One region of the Peribacillus sp. FSL K6-1552 genome, then DNA from elsewhere that is predicted to be linked to it. Evidence: riboswitches for the same ligand, from Rfam matches in the RefSeq annotation. Region 1 holds a riboswitch; each other region holds the start of a gene.
The links. Region 1 has a riboswitch for cobalamin ahead of NST21_RS01885 (hypothetical protein). Riboswitches for the same ligand answer to the same signal wherever they lie in the genome.
Positions count from the first base shown of each region.

Region 2: another riboswitch for cobalamin. It lies ahead of NST21_RS27440 (ABC transporter substrate-binding protein); the one in region 1 lies ahead of NST21_RS01885 (hypothetical protein).
Region 3: another riboswitch for cobalamin. It lies ahead of metE (5-methyltetrahydropteroyltriglutamate--homocysteine S-methyltransferase); the one in region 1 lies ahead of NST21_RS01885 (hypothetical protein).
Region 4: another riboswitch for cobalamin. It lies ahead of nikA (nickel ABC transporter substrate-binding protein); the one in region 1 lies ahead of NST21_RS01885 (hypothetical protein).

Region 1 covers NZ_JBBOST010000001.1:386,745-390,940, reverse strand. Annotated here, with positions in the region: gene NST21_RS01900 (DUF4129 domain-containing transglutaminase family protein) at 1-247, opposite strand, end outside; gene NST21_RS01895 (DUF58 domain-containing protein) at 244-1,440, opposite strand; gene NST21_RS01890 (AAA family ATPase) at 1,440-2,396, opposite strand; cobalamin riboswitch at 2,598-2,817, shown strand; gene NST21_RS01885 (hypothetical protein) at 2,977-3,522, shown strand; gene NST21_RS01880 (ABC transporter substrate-binding protein) at 3,526-4,196, shown strand, end outside.
Region 2 covers NZ_JBBOST010000001.1:5,712,094-5,716,289, forward strand. Annotated here, with positions in the region: gene NST21_RS27435 (FecCD family ABC transporter permease) at 1-231, opposite strand, end outside; gene NST21_RS27440 (ABC transporter substrate-binding protein) at 194-1,162, opposite strand; cobalamin riboswitch at 1,341-1,517, opposite strand; gene NST21_RS27445 (polysaccharide deacetylase family protein) at 1,605-2,468, opposite strand; gene NST21_RS27450 (ABC transporter ATP-binding protein) at 2,603-3,448, opposite strand; gene NST21_RS27455 (FecCD family ABC transporter permease) at 3,445-4,196, opposite strand, start outside.
Region 3 covers NZ_JBBOST010000001.1:773,988-778,183, forward strand. Annotated here, with positions in the region: gene metE (5-methyltetrahydropteroyltriglutamate--homocysteine S-methyltransferase) at 1-779, opposite strand, end outside; cobalamin riboswitch at 935-1,125, opposite strand; gene NST21_RS03620 (potassium channel family protein) at 1,417-1,836, shown strand; gene bcp (thioredoxin-dependent thiol peroxidase) at 1,899-2,369, shown strand; gene NST21_RS03630 (aminopeptidase) at 2,381-3,490, shown strand; gene NST21_RS03635 (hypothetical protein) at 3,639-3,920, shown strand; gene NST21_RS03640 (NAD(P)-dependent oxidoreductase) at 4,123-4,196, shown strand, end outside.
Region 4 covers NZ_JBBOST010000001.1:2,448,308-2,452,503, forward strand. Annotated here, with positions in the region: gene NST21_RS11935 (aspartyl-phosphate phosphatase Spo0E family protein) at 340-510, opposite strand; cobalamin riboswitch at 1,096-1,284, shown strand; gene nikA (nickel ABC transporter substrate-binding protein) at 1,440-3,071, shown strand; gene nikB (nickel ABC transporter permease) at 3,108-4,046, shown strand; gene nikC (nickel transporter permease) at 4,049-4,196, shown strand, end outside.

The DNA of each region.
Region 1 (4,196 bases):
CGGTTTTCGAATGAAGAAACTGTACTGAAATCATTATATAAACACTTAAGAGGGCACAGCGGATTAGCCAATGGAAGTGGAAATAATGCAGTAGTAGGGAAAAAATCACAAACAGAACAAAAACAACAATATTCCCTGTATCCGTGAGTTTCTCAACAGGCCTTAACCATTCTGTGATCAACAACAGACCAAAGGTATACAGAAGAACATGCATCCACTTTTCCAACAAGGGGGTTGAAACATTCATTTCATCATCACCTCTCGTCTGTCGTGTTGCAGATACCCCTGTTCAAGAAAGCAAACCTTTATTCCCCGTGATACTGCTGCGGCTCTTGATTTTTTTTCCTCATCTGTAAAGTCTGCTGGGTTTTTCACACAAAACAACGTTAATCCTTGATTAGCGCGGAATGCACTCAATACTTCTACCTTTTCTAATGTTAATTCCGAGACAATGAAAATCACAGCTGTGTTGGCCGGCAGAATTTCCTTCCTTATGATCCCGTTCCAAGTGGTTATCCTACTCGGTTTTTCTTTAGCAAGGCGGTAAAAAATCTTTCGTTTCTGGTTATTGCCTCCTCCAGTCGGTAAGATTTGCCTCGATCCCGTACTAGCGAAACCAATCTCTATGCCTTTTTTTAACATGGCATGTACAAAGGAAGCCGTCATTACAATTGCTTCTTCGAAGAAAAGCGATTCCTGATTATCAAGTATGATAAACACATCACGGTTTTTCTGAACTTCAAATTCCTTTGTCATGATTTCACTTGTTCTAGCCGTTGCCTTCCAGTTAATCCAGGATAACTGATCACCTGGCTGATACTCTCTAACTCCAGATACTACTGATTGGTCTCGCTGTGTTTTTTTTGTTGATCCCACTTGTCCCTGATTGAATACACGCTCAAGATCTCTGTAGGCAAGCTCATGATATGAAGGGAAAACAGTGATTTTTAAAGGTGAACTATATGTCGCTTCCCTTTCAAAGACGCCAAAAAAGTCTCCTGTCCTGAAACGGATTGTTTGAAATGTATGCTCACCCCGTGGCAACTTGTCCAAAGTATATGTCATACTGAATGTATGCCTGAAACCCGGAAAGACAAGTGTTTTTCTTTGCATCCCCCTATTTTCCAATTCCTTCGGCAACTCTTCCTCTACCATCAAATATAAAAGAGGCAGCCTGTTTTTACGGGTAACAGTTAAAGCTATTTCTACAGAATCGCCTGCTCGGCATTCTCTTTTACTGACCTTTCTCTCAACGATAATGTTATTAATCGGATAAAAAAGTAGAATCGTAGAGTACACAGCGAACGGCAAAAATGTATAAAAAATAAACCAACTGACAAAACCGCCTTGAAACATCGCAAAAGAAAAGGAAATCGCTATAAGTAATAACAAGCCAATCACACTCATGTTTTCCTTTAAGATGCTGATCAAGTTCCGCATTAGGTCACAGCTCTCTTCACAGGCACTTGAATCGTCGCAACAATCTCGTGAATCACCATGCCAGCATCCACTCCCTCATAATTCGCTTCTGGCTTCAGGATAAGTCTGTGGGCAAACACGAACGGTACTAAATATTGCACATCATCCGGTAGAACATAATCTCTGCCCTGCAAAAGTGCATAGGCTTGGGCCGCCTTCATCAATGCAATCGATCCACGTGGACTCACCCCTAAATATACTCTCTCATGCGTACGAGATCGATTAGCCAAATTAACAATATACCGCTTTATCGTGTCATCCACTATCACTGCTTTAGCCTCTTCCTGTAAAGCTATTAATTCCTCTAAAGTAATAACAGATTCTAACTCTTCAAGTGGTGCGGCATATTGAGCTCGGTGCAAAACCTCAATTTCTTCGTCCACACCCGGATAGCCCATTTTCATTTTTAATAGAAAACGATCCAATTGCGCCTCTGGAAGTGGGTATGTTCCTTCGTACTCAATGGGATTTTGTGTTGCCATAACGAAAAAGGGTTTCTCCAATCCCCTTGTAACCCCATCAACCGTCACACTTGCCTCTTCCATTGCTTCAAGCAAGGCAGATTGTGTTTTCGGCGAGGTCCGGTTTATCTCATCGGCTAAAATAATATGGCCCATGATTGGTCCTGGTCTAAAAATAAATTCTTGTTCCTTTGGATTGAAAATTGAAACACCCGTTACATCTGAAGGTAGTAAATCAGGTGTGAATTGTATACGCTTAAAGTTTGCGCCTATCGATCTTGCCAGTGCTCTGACCATGACAGTCTTACCTACACCAGGAACATCCTCCAATAAAACATGCCCCCCAGAAAGAAGTGCCACGATGCTCAGTTCTGCTATATCTCGTTTTCCAATAATCACTTTTTCAATATTCCCTAAAATCTTTTCCAGTTTTTGATTTACCTGCTTATAAAGCATACTCTACCTCCTAAGATTACCCTATTACTCTTATATAACACCTATTATATATTCTTTATACTCGATATGTATTTTACATTAACATCCAATTAAACCTTACATTGTAAGTTTACTAGATAATTCGCAAACCATAAACGAATTTCTCTAAAAATATTCATACTGCTTTAGGAAAAAGGTATGGTAAACTGTTGCTAAGTGAATATAAACCTTGCAGAAAAAGGTGCTGACTTGTCAGCTTAATAGGGAATTTGGTGTAAAACCGAAGCTGTTTCCGCAACTGTAAGTGCTAATGAAATAAGATAAATACCACTGTTTGAGGATAAAGATTCACATCGATAACCATTCATCCTGTTCAAATGGGAAGGTTCTTAGAGTAAAATGACGCACGAGCCAGGAGACCTGCCTTTTTTATCGTATTATGCTCTTCGGAAGATAGGAGGATTGTACGGCAGTCTTCCATCTTTTTCTGTTACAGATACATAGGTGATTGATGCCGACCAATGCCCTTGGTCGGCTTTTTCTTTTGCTGAGAACAGCGATACTGAGGTGATTCATCTAACTATGAAGAGGAGGAAGAGTTATGGCAAAGAAGGATTTTCGTTTTTTATGCTATCCATACATGCGCGAATCCGTGTCTACCGTCGATTATGAAATACGTACCGACTCTTTGACGACACAAATTGGCTTGGCCGCCTCGCTTACAAAGGATGTTCCGGATGTATACCGAGATTTAATGGAATTGTTGCCGATGGCTTATCATTTAAATGGTTCAGTCCGTGGGAAATTGGCCATTACCGACAATGATCTGAAACGTCTAAGTGCAATCTACGACCATTATGTCGCAGAAGTTAAAGAGCATATTGAGACATTTGTGCTTCCGCAAGGTTCAACCGCCGCCTGTGTTCTGCATACTTGCCGTAGTGAAGCCAAAAAGTCAGTCCGTGCTTTACACAAGGTTAGTTTAGAAAGGGAAATCCCTGGAATTCTCTTTGATTACGCCCATTTGCTTGCAAATGTTCTATTCGTGATGGCTGTCTACGTCAATAAGCAACATGGTATAGAAGAGATTCCTTTTATCAGCAAATCATACCCAACCAAACCCATGAAGAAGAAAACGGAGGAATAAATAATGAAGAGAATCGTACGATTTAGTTGGATTTCCATCCTGATGCTTGCCTTTTTCCTTACCGGATGTGGAGTAACGGATGACCAGACGACAAAGGAAAAGAAAGATACTAACAAGACAGAAGAAGTCAAAGGCTATACCGTTACCGATGATACAGGAAAGAAAATAAAATTTGATAAAATTCCGGAAACAGTAGTTTCACTTCAACCAAGTAATACAGAAATTTTATTTGAACTAGGGCTGGGAGATAAGGTCGTTGGCGTGACCGACTTCGATAATTATCCAGAGGAAGCAAAGGATATTGAACATGTTTCCGATTCGGTGAATATCAATGCAGAGAAAATTATTTCCTTAAAACCAGATGCCATTATTGCTTATACCATTGGTGATGAAACGACGATGAAACCACTTGAAGATGCTGGAATCCCAGTATTCATTATAAAATCCGCGACAAATTTTGATGATGTATATGGGGATATTGGGCAAATCGCTGAAGTCATGGGCGTAACTGAAAAAGGCGAAGAATTGGTGAAAGATATCCAAAACCAAATTACAAGTGTTGAGGAAAAAATTGAAACATTAGATGAAAAGGAACAAACCTATTTTGAAATTAGTCCAGCTCCAGAAATCTATACAACAGGATCGGAAACCTTCCAACAAGAAATTCTAGTAAC
Region 2 (4,196 bases), 5.3 Mb from region 1:
ACGTGGCAGGCGGATGTTCATTACGATATTCGTCAGCATCACATCTGGCTCAACTGAGATTGGTAAATGAAAAAATTCCTTGCCGATAATTTGTATAAGCGCGGGAATCGGTACTGACACCGAACCAAAGGAAATGCCAATCGTCATTGCGAAAAGCAAAAACAATAACGCAATCAAATAAGCAAACGCCCACTTAGTTGTCAAATAGGTTCGGATAGACTGATTTGGCAAGTTCCTCTACTCCCTCTATTAAGCGTGGACCAGAACGGGTCACTAAGTCAGAATGGACATCAAAGACTTGACCATCCTTAACAGCAGCTACATCTTCCCATCCTTTTCGGCCCGTCACTTCACTGACTGGATCTTTTGTATAATAACCATATGTTGTAATAATGACATCCGGATTTGCAGCAATCATAGACTCTTCATCAATTTTCGCCCACCCGTCCAATTCGGCTGCTGCATTTTCCGCTGAAATTATGTTAAGCATTTCATTCATGAATGTATTTTTTCCAGGTGTATAAATATCCGGTGATGGCGAAACCTCTACTAGAACGGTTTTTCTTTCCTCATCCTTAACGGATTTAGCTTTTTCCTGAATTTCCTTCAGTTTCGTTTTCATATTCGCAACGATTTCTTTTGCCTTATCATGTTCTCCCGTTGCCTGTCCAATCATATCAATAGACTCATACACTTCGTCAAAGCTTTGTGCATCATTGACTACAAGGACATCTATTCCAGCATCCTTAAGCTGCTGCAATCCCTCATTCGAATTATGGGCACTGGATGCATGAGCAAGAACAAGATCAGGCTTTAAGGAAACGATTAACTCCGTGTTCATTTCCATTCCGCCAACTTTTTCAATTTCTTTCGTTTCTTCCGGGTAATTATCATTGTCGGATACACCAACAACCTTTTTACCCAAACCAAGTGCAAAGACCACTTCTGTATTACTTGGTATCAATGTAACAATTTTCTTTGGTTGTTCTTCTATCGTTACTTTTTCACCCGTTGCATCTTTTATCGTAATCGGGAAAGCTTGGTTTTCAGTATGATTCGTTTGTTGCTTTTCTTTCGTTCCTTCTTTTGATGTATCATTGCAACCAACCATCATACCTGCAGTTAGTAACATCACTAGAATCAGACCATAGATTTTCTTCATTTTACATCCCTCACAATCTTTTAATTCAATTTCCGACCACCTAAAGAAAACGCACCCTGAAGTGAAGAGGCGAATTTCAAAACAAAAGCATCTCCCGTCAAACGGAAGATGCTTGTATGGCAACAATATAATTACGGACTCAGAAGGTCTGCCACACACCTTCCCATCCGCGTAGGTTACAGGTGTACGAATCTTGGCAGGTCTCCTGGCTAATGGTCATCGTCAACGGCACCTTCCCATATCTCACATACAGTGGTACACAACCGCTAACTCCCATTTACAGTGGCGGGACCGCGTTGGTATTTCACCAACTTCCCTTTTAAGTCATTAAGACACCAAATCGTTCATATGTATATAATTTTCACTGCTTTTCATTATACACTATGTAAGAAATGATTATTATATGATTTTTCAGACTGATTCCGAAATACCTTGTCTTCAATTAATAACGTGATGCATTTTCAATCAGCGCTGCAAACCCATCGACTGACAATCCGGGTGAAATCCGAACTCGGTGCAGTGCATGCATCCCTTGGTCCCTTGAAGCTCCACCAGCTTCGGTGGTTACTGCCATCTTGTATCCAGCTTCTTCTGACAACCTAAGGCTCTCCTCGTTATACCGTCCAACAGGATATGAAAGTACTGTCGTGTCCTGTTGGAGAATACGATCGAATAAATCCTTTGACTGGACCATTTCAGCTTCCTGCTGCCCTACCGTCATACGGTTAAGCTCAAGATGGTTGATAGTATGACTTTCAATAGAAATCCCATTCTCGCTCATCTCCACCATTTGTTCTTCCGTCAGGTGATGACTTTTTTCAATAGATTTCCCGATCATAAAAACAGTTGCTTTCATATTATATTCTTTTAATATAGGAAAAGCCTCCGTGTAATTATCTGTATAGCCATCATCAAAAGTAAGCCAGACACACTTTTCACTTGGCATCCGATTTTCCGTTAAAACAAGAAATGCTTCCCTAGGGGATAATGTATAGTAATCATTCTCCCGAAGCCAGTTCATTTGTGATTGAAATTCCTCTCTTGGTACCCGAAGGTTATTACCTTCAGAAATGCTATGATACATCAATATTGGAAGTTGAACCGTGGACTCGGCTCTTATCCAGTTTCTCGTATCGATTTGTTCAGGATATAATCTGTCCTCCGAATTCTGCCCGGCGTCATTCTCCGCTGCTGCAACCACTTCAATGTTATCTTCCGCAATCGGTGCAGCAGTCTTTGTACCTATATTCTCTAAAACCCCTTGTGAACATGCAGGCAAAATTAAAATTCCCAGCAATGCTACCATCAATAAAACTCTGTATTTTCCCACTATCATTCTCCTAATTTTTTCTAGCATAATAGTACCAGAAAACTAGTAAATAATAAAGTATTCCATTTAGCGCAAAAAAAGGCAACCCGGTGGCTACCCTTTTTTCTGGATTAAAAACTAGTAAATCGACAAGTACTTTGATCACGCGGAATGCCTAAATCTTTCGGCACCATCGTTTCAATCAAAAAGTTCTCATCTTCTTCATAAATAATCTTCTTCATTTCAATTCCGAAGTATTCCTTCATCCGGGATTCTGTCATGACTTCCTGGACTTCCCCGTAAACGACCGGCTTTTGTTTTGCTGTCATTAACACATGGTCAGCAAGGAAAAACGCATGGTTTGGGTAATGCGTGTTTATGATACAAGAGATTTTCTTTTCTTGTGACAAACGCTTTAATGTCTGTAAAATCACAACCTGCTTTTGAACATCAAGATGGGATTCCGGTTCATCGAGAATGAGCACTTCCGGGTCTGATACCAGCGTACGTGCAATCAATGCTAGTTGCAGCTCACCACCACTGACTGTATTGCAGGACTTCCCAGCAAGATGGCCAATCCCTACAGTTTCCAGGGCTAGGTGAGCGGCTTCACGGTCCTTCACGGAAGGCTGGGCAAGCGCACTGATGTATGGGGCTCTTCCCATAATTACCAATTCTTCGAGTGTAAAACCAAATACCATTTTATGCGCCTGCGGAACATAGCCAATCCGTTTCCAGACTGTTTTGCGTGAAAGCGAAGGAAGCGGCTTTCCATCAATGAGCGTTTGACCTTTTTTCCAGTCCAGAAGACCTGTGATGCATTTTAACATCGTTGTCTTTCCTGCACCGTTTGGTCCTAGTATCGCCATTATCTCTCCGTCATTCAGCGAAAAGTTAATGTCTGTTTGGTAAAGGTAAGGAACTTCTTCTTTTTTCCGAGCATAAAAGTAATTTCCTCCCTGCACCTCGATTCTCATGACCAGCCACCTCCTGTTTTTCTAAGCAATATTGCGAAAAATGGTGCACCTATAATTGCCGTCAAGATTGAGAGTGGAATTTCTGTAGCCGTTACCGAGCGGGCCAGATTATCAATCAACAATAAATAGGCTCCACCGATTGAAAGAGATACTGGTAAGACTAGTTGATTGTTATTACCAACTAGCATTCTTGCAACGTGAGGAATAATTAACCCAACCCAACCAATGATACCGCCTATCGCAACTGAAGCAGCAGTAATAAGTGTTGCGCCAAAAATAACTGTCCACTTCAAACGTGTTACTGGAATACCAAGTGATTTAGCTTCATCCTCAGGCAACGTCAATAAATTTATTCTCCAACGAAGGGAATATAGAATCAGAATGCCCACAAGGATAATCGGTCCCCCGATATACAAGTCCTTATATGTTGCCGTACCAAGACTCCCCATCAGCCAGTAAGTAATCGCTGGCAGTTTTGCTTCCGGGTCAGCGACGAATTTTATCAAGGAAATCAACGCCTGGAATAATGCCGATGTAACAACACCAGCCAGAACGAGCATGAAAACAGGTGAATCTTTTTTTCCGCTAATCACGAAGGTAAAGACGATTGCCGCTAGGCCGAAACCAAGTGCCATCACTTGTGTAGCGAAGCCATGACCTAGTAATAGAATCCCAAGGGAAGCGCCAAACCCGGCACCAGCCGAAACCCCAAGGATATCCGGACTAACCAACGGGTTGCCAAACATAC
Region 3 (4,196 bases), 390 kb from region 1:
CCTTGAACGTGTAATTCAATCACCTCTTGGTAGTGCTCTACTGCATCAAAGTATGTTTGTAGCATGATGTTCAAATTTGGAGCTGCTTCATTCAATTTTTCATATAAGTAAGTAACAGTTTGCATATCATCTTTAGAAATGGATGAAACAAGGGAGGGTTCATCCATTTGCACCCACTTCACGCCTTCTTGTTCTAGCTCTTGCAGAATTTGTGTGTATAAAGGCAGGAGACTAAGGATGATTCCAGGTATATCTTGTTTATTGTAGCCTTTAGACAGAGTAATAAAAGTATAAGGTCCGACTAACACGGGCTTAGCTTCAATTCCTAGTTTTTCTTTGGCTTCGCGATAAGAAGCAAGTGGTTTATTTTCTGTCAAAGTCAGCTTTGACGGTTTTAATTCGGGAACGATATAGTGATAATTTGTATTGAACCATTTCGTCATTTCAGAAGCAACTTCATCCTTGTTTCCGCGAGCCATAGAGTAATATACAGAAAGGGGAACAGTGCCGCCTTTATAGGCTGAATAACGCTCAGGAACAAGACCGAACATTACAGACATATCGAGCATTTGATCATATAAAGTAAAGTCATTGACAGGAATAATATCAATACCTTGGTCCTTTTGCTTTTGTAAGTTGCCTAAACGGATGGCTTCTAGCTGTGCCGTAAACTCCGATTCATCGATTTTTCCGGACCAGTAAGCTTCTAATGTGCGTTTCCATTCACGATCTTCCCCAATTCGCGGGTACCCTAAACTACTACTTTTCAATATTCCCATCCTCCTACATTCTTTTTTCTTTTAATAAAATAACAACAAAAAAAGCACCCCTAACCGTCAAAAGAGAAAGTTAGAAATGCTTAAAATAAAGGGGTATACAAAAACCCCTTAAAATTATAAGGTCCCTAACACTTCCCTATTCTCCGTAGGTTAAAACAGTGTTGTCGAAACAGGCAGGTCTCCTGACTTTAGGAATCTTATTAGCGGCAGGCCTTCCCAATCCGAAAATCAGTGGCATATTGCATAGCGCTAACATTCCTATTACAGTGGCGGGACCGTGCCGGAATTACACCGGACTTCCCTTTTAATCCTAAAAAAATTAGGAACCTATTTCCACATATGAAATTTCACAAACCCGCTGTAAATTAAACTGCAGGCAACAAATATTTATAAAATAAAAACTATTATAAAAATTTAGACAAGCTTATCATATCCCGACTAAAATGGTCAACAAGGAAAAAAGTCTCGGGAAATGGGGGCTGACCCCGCCTTATATCGACAAAACTATTGGTGCACCTAGGTTTGTTTAAGGATGTGAATGTTGGGAAATGGGGTCTGACCCCTAAATAAAGAATATATTGTTTGGACGGGGAGTATGTATAGGGGGAGTGGGTTGTTTTGAAATGAGGCGTGGGGGATGACTTTTTACATCTTGATTGCAGGGATTATTTTTTGCATGGTGATGAGCATTCGAACGTTATTTCTTGTTGAGTCGGGAGGAAAAAAGTTTTCTCTAGAGGATATGCTGTGGCTCGGCAATTTATATGCGACGATATTAGTAGGTTTTGCACTGATTTATTTATTATACGAGCTACAGAATCATTCGGTGATTCTTGATATGGGCAATCGTTTGGACGGCAGTTTTTACGAGCAACTGAAGACTTCTTTTTATTTTAGTGCAATGACAATGTTTTCAGTAGGGTATGGAGATATAGCCCCGATAGGCATGGGCAGGATGATTGCGACAATCCAGGCGTTCATTGGATACACTCTCCCGGCTGCGTTTGTGATCCGGACAGTGATTGACTTAGAGCAGAAGGAAAGGAAGAATAAATGAAAGTTGTGTTTCTTTCAATTATTGGGTACGCTTACCATAATGAAAGAAATGGAGGGGTAAGAATGACTGTTAAAATTGGAGAAAAAGCACCGGATTTTCAACTTCCTGCAAACAACGGTGAAAAAGTTTCCCTATCGGATTTTAAGGGCAAACACGTTGTTTTATATTTTTATCCGAAAGACATGACGCCTGGTTGCACAACGGAGGCCTGTGATTTCCGTGACCACAATGAGCAGTTTGAGGAATTGAATGCTGTCATCATAGGGATCAGTCCAGATCCAGCGGCGCGTCATGAAAAATTTATTGAAAAATATGGGTTACCTTTTCTGCTACTAGCTGACGAAAATCAAGAAGCTGCTGAATTATATGATGTATGGAAATTAAAAAAGAACTTCGGCAAGGAATATATGGGCATTGAACGTTCAACTTTTCTGATTGATAAGGAAGGAACGATAGTTAAAGAATGGCGTAAGGTAAAAGTCAAAGGCCATGTCGAAGAAGCGCTTGAAACTCTTCGTGATCTAGAAAAATAAGGTACAGCCAGATGAAGGATAAGCGAATAACCAAGCTTGCTGAAAGGCTGATTCATCATTCCGTACAATTACAGCCAAAAGAGAGAATCTTGATACGGGGTCATATCAACATGAAACCGCTATTGAAAGAGCTGATTGATGAAACATACAGAATCGGTGCATATCCATATGTCGAACTGGAAGACGATGAAATAAGCCGACACTTGTTAAAAGGGAATGTGAAGGAACAACTTGATACCTTATCACAATGGACTTTGAGGAAATATACTGATATTGATGCGATAATAATCATCTCCAGTGAAGAAAACGATGCTGAATTGGCAGATGTTCCTGCAGAGAGGCATCGTCTTCATGGGGAAGCGATGAAGTCGTCGACTCTTTTCTATGTAAACAATCGGCGTTGGGTTTTACTTAATTACCCGACCGTCAGATTAGCACAAAAAGCCGGTATGAGTTTTAGAAGGTACGAAGACTTTCTATTAAACGTGTGCACAATGGATTACGGGAAAATGGAAGTGGCACTGAAACCGCTTAAGCAATTGATGGAGCGTACTGAAAAAGTCCGGATTGTTTCACCTGGGACAAATCTCACCTTTTCCATTAAAGGAATGCCGGCTGTCATATGCGCTGGAAAAAACAATCTACCTGACGGGGAAGTGTTCACGGCACCCGTAAAAGAGAGTGTTCATGGTAGGGTAGCCTTCAACACACCTTCAACATATCAAGGAATCACCTTTCGTGACATAGTTTTAACCATACAAAAGGGGAAAATCACGAAAGCAGTTTCTAATCAAAATTCTAAAATGAACGAGATTCTCGATGTAGATGAAGGGTCCCGTTTTATTGGGGAATTCGCGCTTGGAATCAATCCATACATTATGGAGCCAATGGACGATATTTTGTTTGATGAGAAAATATGTGGCAGTCTGCATCTAACTCCAGGCCAAGCCTATCAAGAGGCTGATAATGGTAACCGTTCTTCTACGCATTGGGATATGGTTTTGATCCAGCGTCCTGAATATGGCGGTGGTGATATCTACTTTGATGACATTCTGATCCGAAGGGATGGCATTTTTATATTGCCGGAACTAAGTGCTTTAAATCCAAATTTATTAAAATAAAGCCTTTTTTAACAGGGGTAAGGCTTTTGTCCAACTCAAAAAGAGGACACCTGAATATGCTTTATTAAGGGAATACCTCCTCAGAGAAAGTTGCACGGGACATACAGAGCCCGTGTTTTTTTTATGTTAATTAAAAGGTGAGATAAACATGTTAGTACCTTCAACAATTATTCCAAACGAAGACATCCAAAAGCAGATGGAGGATACCTTTCCTGCTTTGAATTTCATTTATCAAGAGGATTGGGGGGATGAACCACTTCGTGAAGCAAAAATCTTAATTACATACGGCGAAGATTTAACAGATGAGACAATTGAGAAAGCACCGAATTTAAAGTGGGTTATGGTCATGAGTGCAGGTATGGAATTAATGCCTTTTAAAGCCATTGAGAAGCGCGGGATTTTGGTAGTACACGATTGGGGTCAATCGTAGCGGAAATCCTGTGCAGCACATTGATCGTCTTTATGGGCTCTTTAAGTTAGTTGATGTATTACCGGAAGCAGATTACATCGTATCTGTTCTGCCAAGTACGATTGAAACAAAGAATCTGTAGCAAAAAGAACACTTTAAAGCTATGAAAGGTTCTGCTGTCTTCGTGAATATTGGATGAGGTGATCTGGTTAAAGAGGAAGTGTTGATAGAGGTTTTACAAAACAGGGAAATTGCTCATGCCATTTTAGATGTATTCGATCCAGAACTTTTAGAAAA
Region 4 (4,196 bases), 2.1 Mb from region 1:
ATCCAATAAAGGACCTCAATATGCAAGCTAAGCTCTCTTCACAAGAAAAGAGGGGAGTTTTTGCTTTCTTCCAGCTGCACTACCACTACCTTAATGAATGATATTTGCATATGTTTTTTATGTACGGATGATATATGATAAAACGTATAAATCCGTTCTCTACAGTAGGAGTTAATATGTTTTAAAAAACAGAAAGGAAATCAATTCTTTTCATGAACTTTTTAAGTAGGGATCCAACTGTTTTCCCGCTATTGAACCATGAAGCCCTATGGTAGAAAGGAGAAAATATGATCATCAGGCTTCAAGCCTACTTACTTAGTGGAGAAGCACCCTTACATCTTATTGAAGGCCTATTGGAGTTAGCGACTCCTGTTCATGCACAAGTATATTCAAGAGTTTATCAAGTTCTTGGCTCAAATGTAATGTTTTTGGTGAGGAGAATCCATGTTTCAAGGCTGTATTTATTAATTCTTTCCTCATTGTCTCTATTTTATTATGTAGCAGTTCCATACTTTCCAACGAAAATCCCCTCAAAACCTTTCCTTTATTGTAGTATATTTATTATTACATAAATTAGGATGATTTTAAATATTATAGTAAGTATTTACTTATTTAAAGTAAACAAATTCTGACGGGAGCAATACAAATCTTCCTCACTATCATTCGATATATGTCGTTACAGATAACTATTCATATATAAAATTATTACTTCCATACATAACGAGCCGTTAAAAAACATCAGGACTTTAATTTGATATAGCATAAATTTGCAATAACGAATATAATTTGTATTAGGTAAACTTTTTTTGGTTTTATTTTCATATAGTGAATATCTCCATTTTGAGAGAGTTGTAATCGTAAAACTGTATAATTTAGGAGAATTTAAAATTTGTTGAATTTTAAAGAGAACCTGTTTATTCTCCTTTTTACTAACTGTATTTCGTTTATTGCTAGATGGATAGGATTAGTAGCTGGGTTTATCAAAAATTACTTAGAGATGAAACTAATAAAGTGTTAAGAAGTAACAAATGGTTTCGACAAAATAATTTTAGGATAGACAAGCTCTATTATTTACTATGAATATGAGGGAAAATTTCATATAGTATTGGAATGGGTATATTCGTTTAAATGCGAATATTTAAAAGGGAAGCCGGTGCAAAATCCGGCACGGTCCCGCCGCTGTAATGGTGAGTCCTATGCAAGGAAGTCACTGGATAATATCCGGGAAGACGCATGGAGATGATGAACCTAAGTCAGAAAACCTGCCCGTTCTAAAAATGCTGTTAAACCTACGGGAGATAGGGAGGTGTTAGAGTGCTAGAAGACGAATTTGTTCTTAAACTATAAGCATTTCTGACCGTTAAATCTGGTTGGAAATGCTTTTTTATATTTCGTAATTTTTCAAATAGATAAAATTCCATAATTGAAGGTGAGAAAACATGTTTTTAAAACGGTCTAATTTATTCCATTCTTTTGTTGGACTACTAGTAATTTTCACAATTTTTGTTACTGGTTGCAGCAACACAACAATAGATCAAGAAAATACATCAGATAAAGATAAACAAAAAGTTGTTACTTTTTCATGGCCAGGGGATATAGGTGACTTAAATCCACACACATATTTTCCGAATGAGTTTTTTTCCCAGGCTATGGTATATGAATCCCTTGTTTATTACGGTGAAGGCGGAGAAATTCAGCCTTGGCTTGCAGAGAGCTGGGATATATCGAAAGATGGAAAAGAATATGTATTCCATCTGAGGAAAGATGTTAAATTTTCCGATGGTTCCCTCTTTAATGCTGCAATCGTTAAGAAAAACTTTGATACCATTTTAGTTAATCGCAAACAACATGAATGGGTGGAATTAATTAACCAAATCAAAGGTACTGAAATAATAGATGAATATACATTTAAACTTATTTTGAACAACGCGTATTATCCAACTCTTCAAGAACTAACTTACATCAGACCGTTGCGATTTGTAGGCGAAGCTGCTTTTCCTGACAGTCAAAACACATTTAAGGACGGACTCAAGTCTCCGATTGGCACAGGACCGTGGGTATTGAGTGAATATAAGAAAAATGAGTTTGCAGTTTTTAAAAGGAATGAACAGTATTGGGGTACTAAACCTAAAGTAGATAAGGTGGTTGTTAAAGTCATTACTGACGGTGAGTCAAGAGTATTAGCTTTTGAGAAAAAAGAACTCGACTTTATTTTTGGAAACGGGGTCATAAGCCAAGATTCATTCCAATTTTTGAAGAATTCAGGGCAATATGAAACCAAATTGTCAGAACCTACAGCTACAAGAACGCTGCTTCTTAACTCAAATAGAGAAGCGACTAAAGATCTTAAAGTTCGGTTAGCGCTCCAACATGCTTTTAATAAACAGGCTGTTATTGATAAGATCTTTTATGGTATGGAAAAAAAGGCTGATACTTTGTTTCCACCTATTTTGCCATACACGAAAATTAATATAGAGCCTTATGAATATGATGCAGAAAAAGCAAAACAGTTATTGGATGAAGCTGGATGGAAACAAGTGAAGGGGAAACCATTTAGAGAAAAAGACGGAAAAGAATTGCAATTGGAATTACTGTTTAATAGTACAGACAACATCCAAAAGTCAATCGCAGAATTTACCCAAGGTGATTTTAGAAAGCTAGGAATAGATGTTAAGTTGACTAGTCAAGAAACTAATACTTTTTGGACAAATGCATTTCAAGGTGAATTTGATTTATTATTTACATCTACTTGGGCTGTACCATTTGATCCACATTCCTATTTAGCAGCTATGACGACAAATACGGAAAATGGTGGTCCAGATTATAACGCTCAATTAGGGTTGCCAATAAAAAAAGAAATAGACCAGAAAATTAAGAAAGTATTATTAACTACAGACGAAGAAGAGAGAAAAATACTATATTCAGAAATATTAACGACATTGCACGAACAAGCAATTTATTTACCGATATCTTATCAGTCTAATATAGCAGTATATCAAAAAAACATTAGTGGAGTAGATTTTTTACCTCAAGAAGCTGAGGTCCCTTTAACTTCAATTGACGTTAATTGAAGTGGGGATACTTAAAAACAACTTAAGGAGTGCTACATGAGTTGGTTTATTTTTAAACGTCTCACAAGTTTAATTCCAATTTTATTAGGAATTTCTCTCATCACTTTTATCTTGCTTCACTTAATTCCTGGAGATCCGGCAGTAGCTTACTTAAGGGCGTCACATATTCCTCCTACGGATGAGACAGTGGCAGCCCTTCGAGTTGAGCTTGGATTAAACAAGCCTTTATATGTCCAGTATTTTGAGTGGCTGGGAAAAGTGTTGCAATTGGATTTAGGGATGTCTTATGTGTCCAATAACTCTGTATGGGAAGAAATTGTGGTACATTTCTTCCCAACAGTTCAATTAACATTTGCTTCGCTTATCTTTATTGTTGTTATTAGTTTACCCTTAGGAATGTTTTCTGCTATTTACAAGGGGAAATTTGTTGATCAGTTTAGCAGAATATTAGCCTTTGTAAGTGTCTCTATGCCAACCTTTTGGCTTGGCTTTCTCTTGATCTATTTTTTATCAGTAAAGTTAGATTTATTTCCTGTATTGGGAAGGGGGACTTTGGCTCATCTAGTGCTTCCTTCCTTGACATTGGCTTTTGCGTATATAGGTACGTATATGCGATTGCTTCGTGCTAGTATGCTGGGAAATTTGAATGAGCCATTTGTTGTTTATGCTAGAGCGAGAGGGTTGCGCCAAAGACTAATCGTTATCAGACATGTCTTAAAAAAGTCCTTACTACCTGTGATAACTGGACTTGGCATGAGCTTCGGTAACATGCTAAGCGGAGCGGTTATTGTTGAAACAATTTTTGCTTGGCCCGGCATGGGACAGTTATTTGTCACATCTATATTAAATCAAGATTATCCGATGATTCAGGGGTGTGTATTATTTATGGGTGTGATCTTTGTGGTCTGTAATCTTCTTGTGGATCTTACATATTCTTTCCTGGATCCTCGTATACGCTGGGAGGGAGAGAAATAAGAGTGGTGCAAAACGTGAAACGAAAGCTGATGACACATAAGCTCATGATGATCAGCATCATGATTATTTCCTTCCTGACAGTATTGGCTCTTTTTGCTCCTTTTTTGGCTCCTAATGATCCGAACTTGATTGATATCGTTCAGAAGCTGC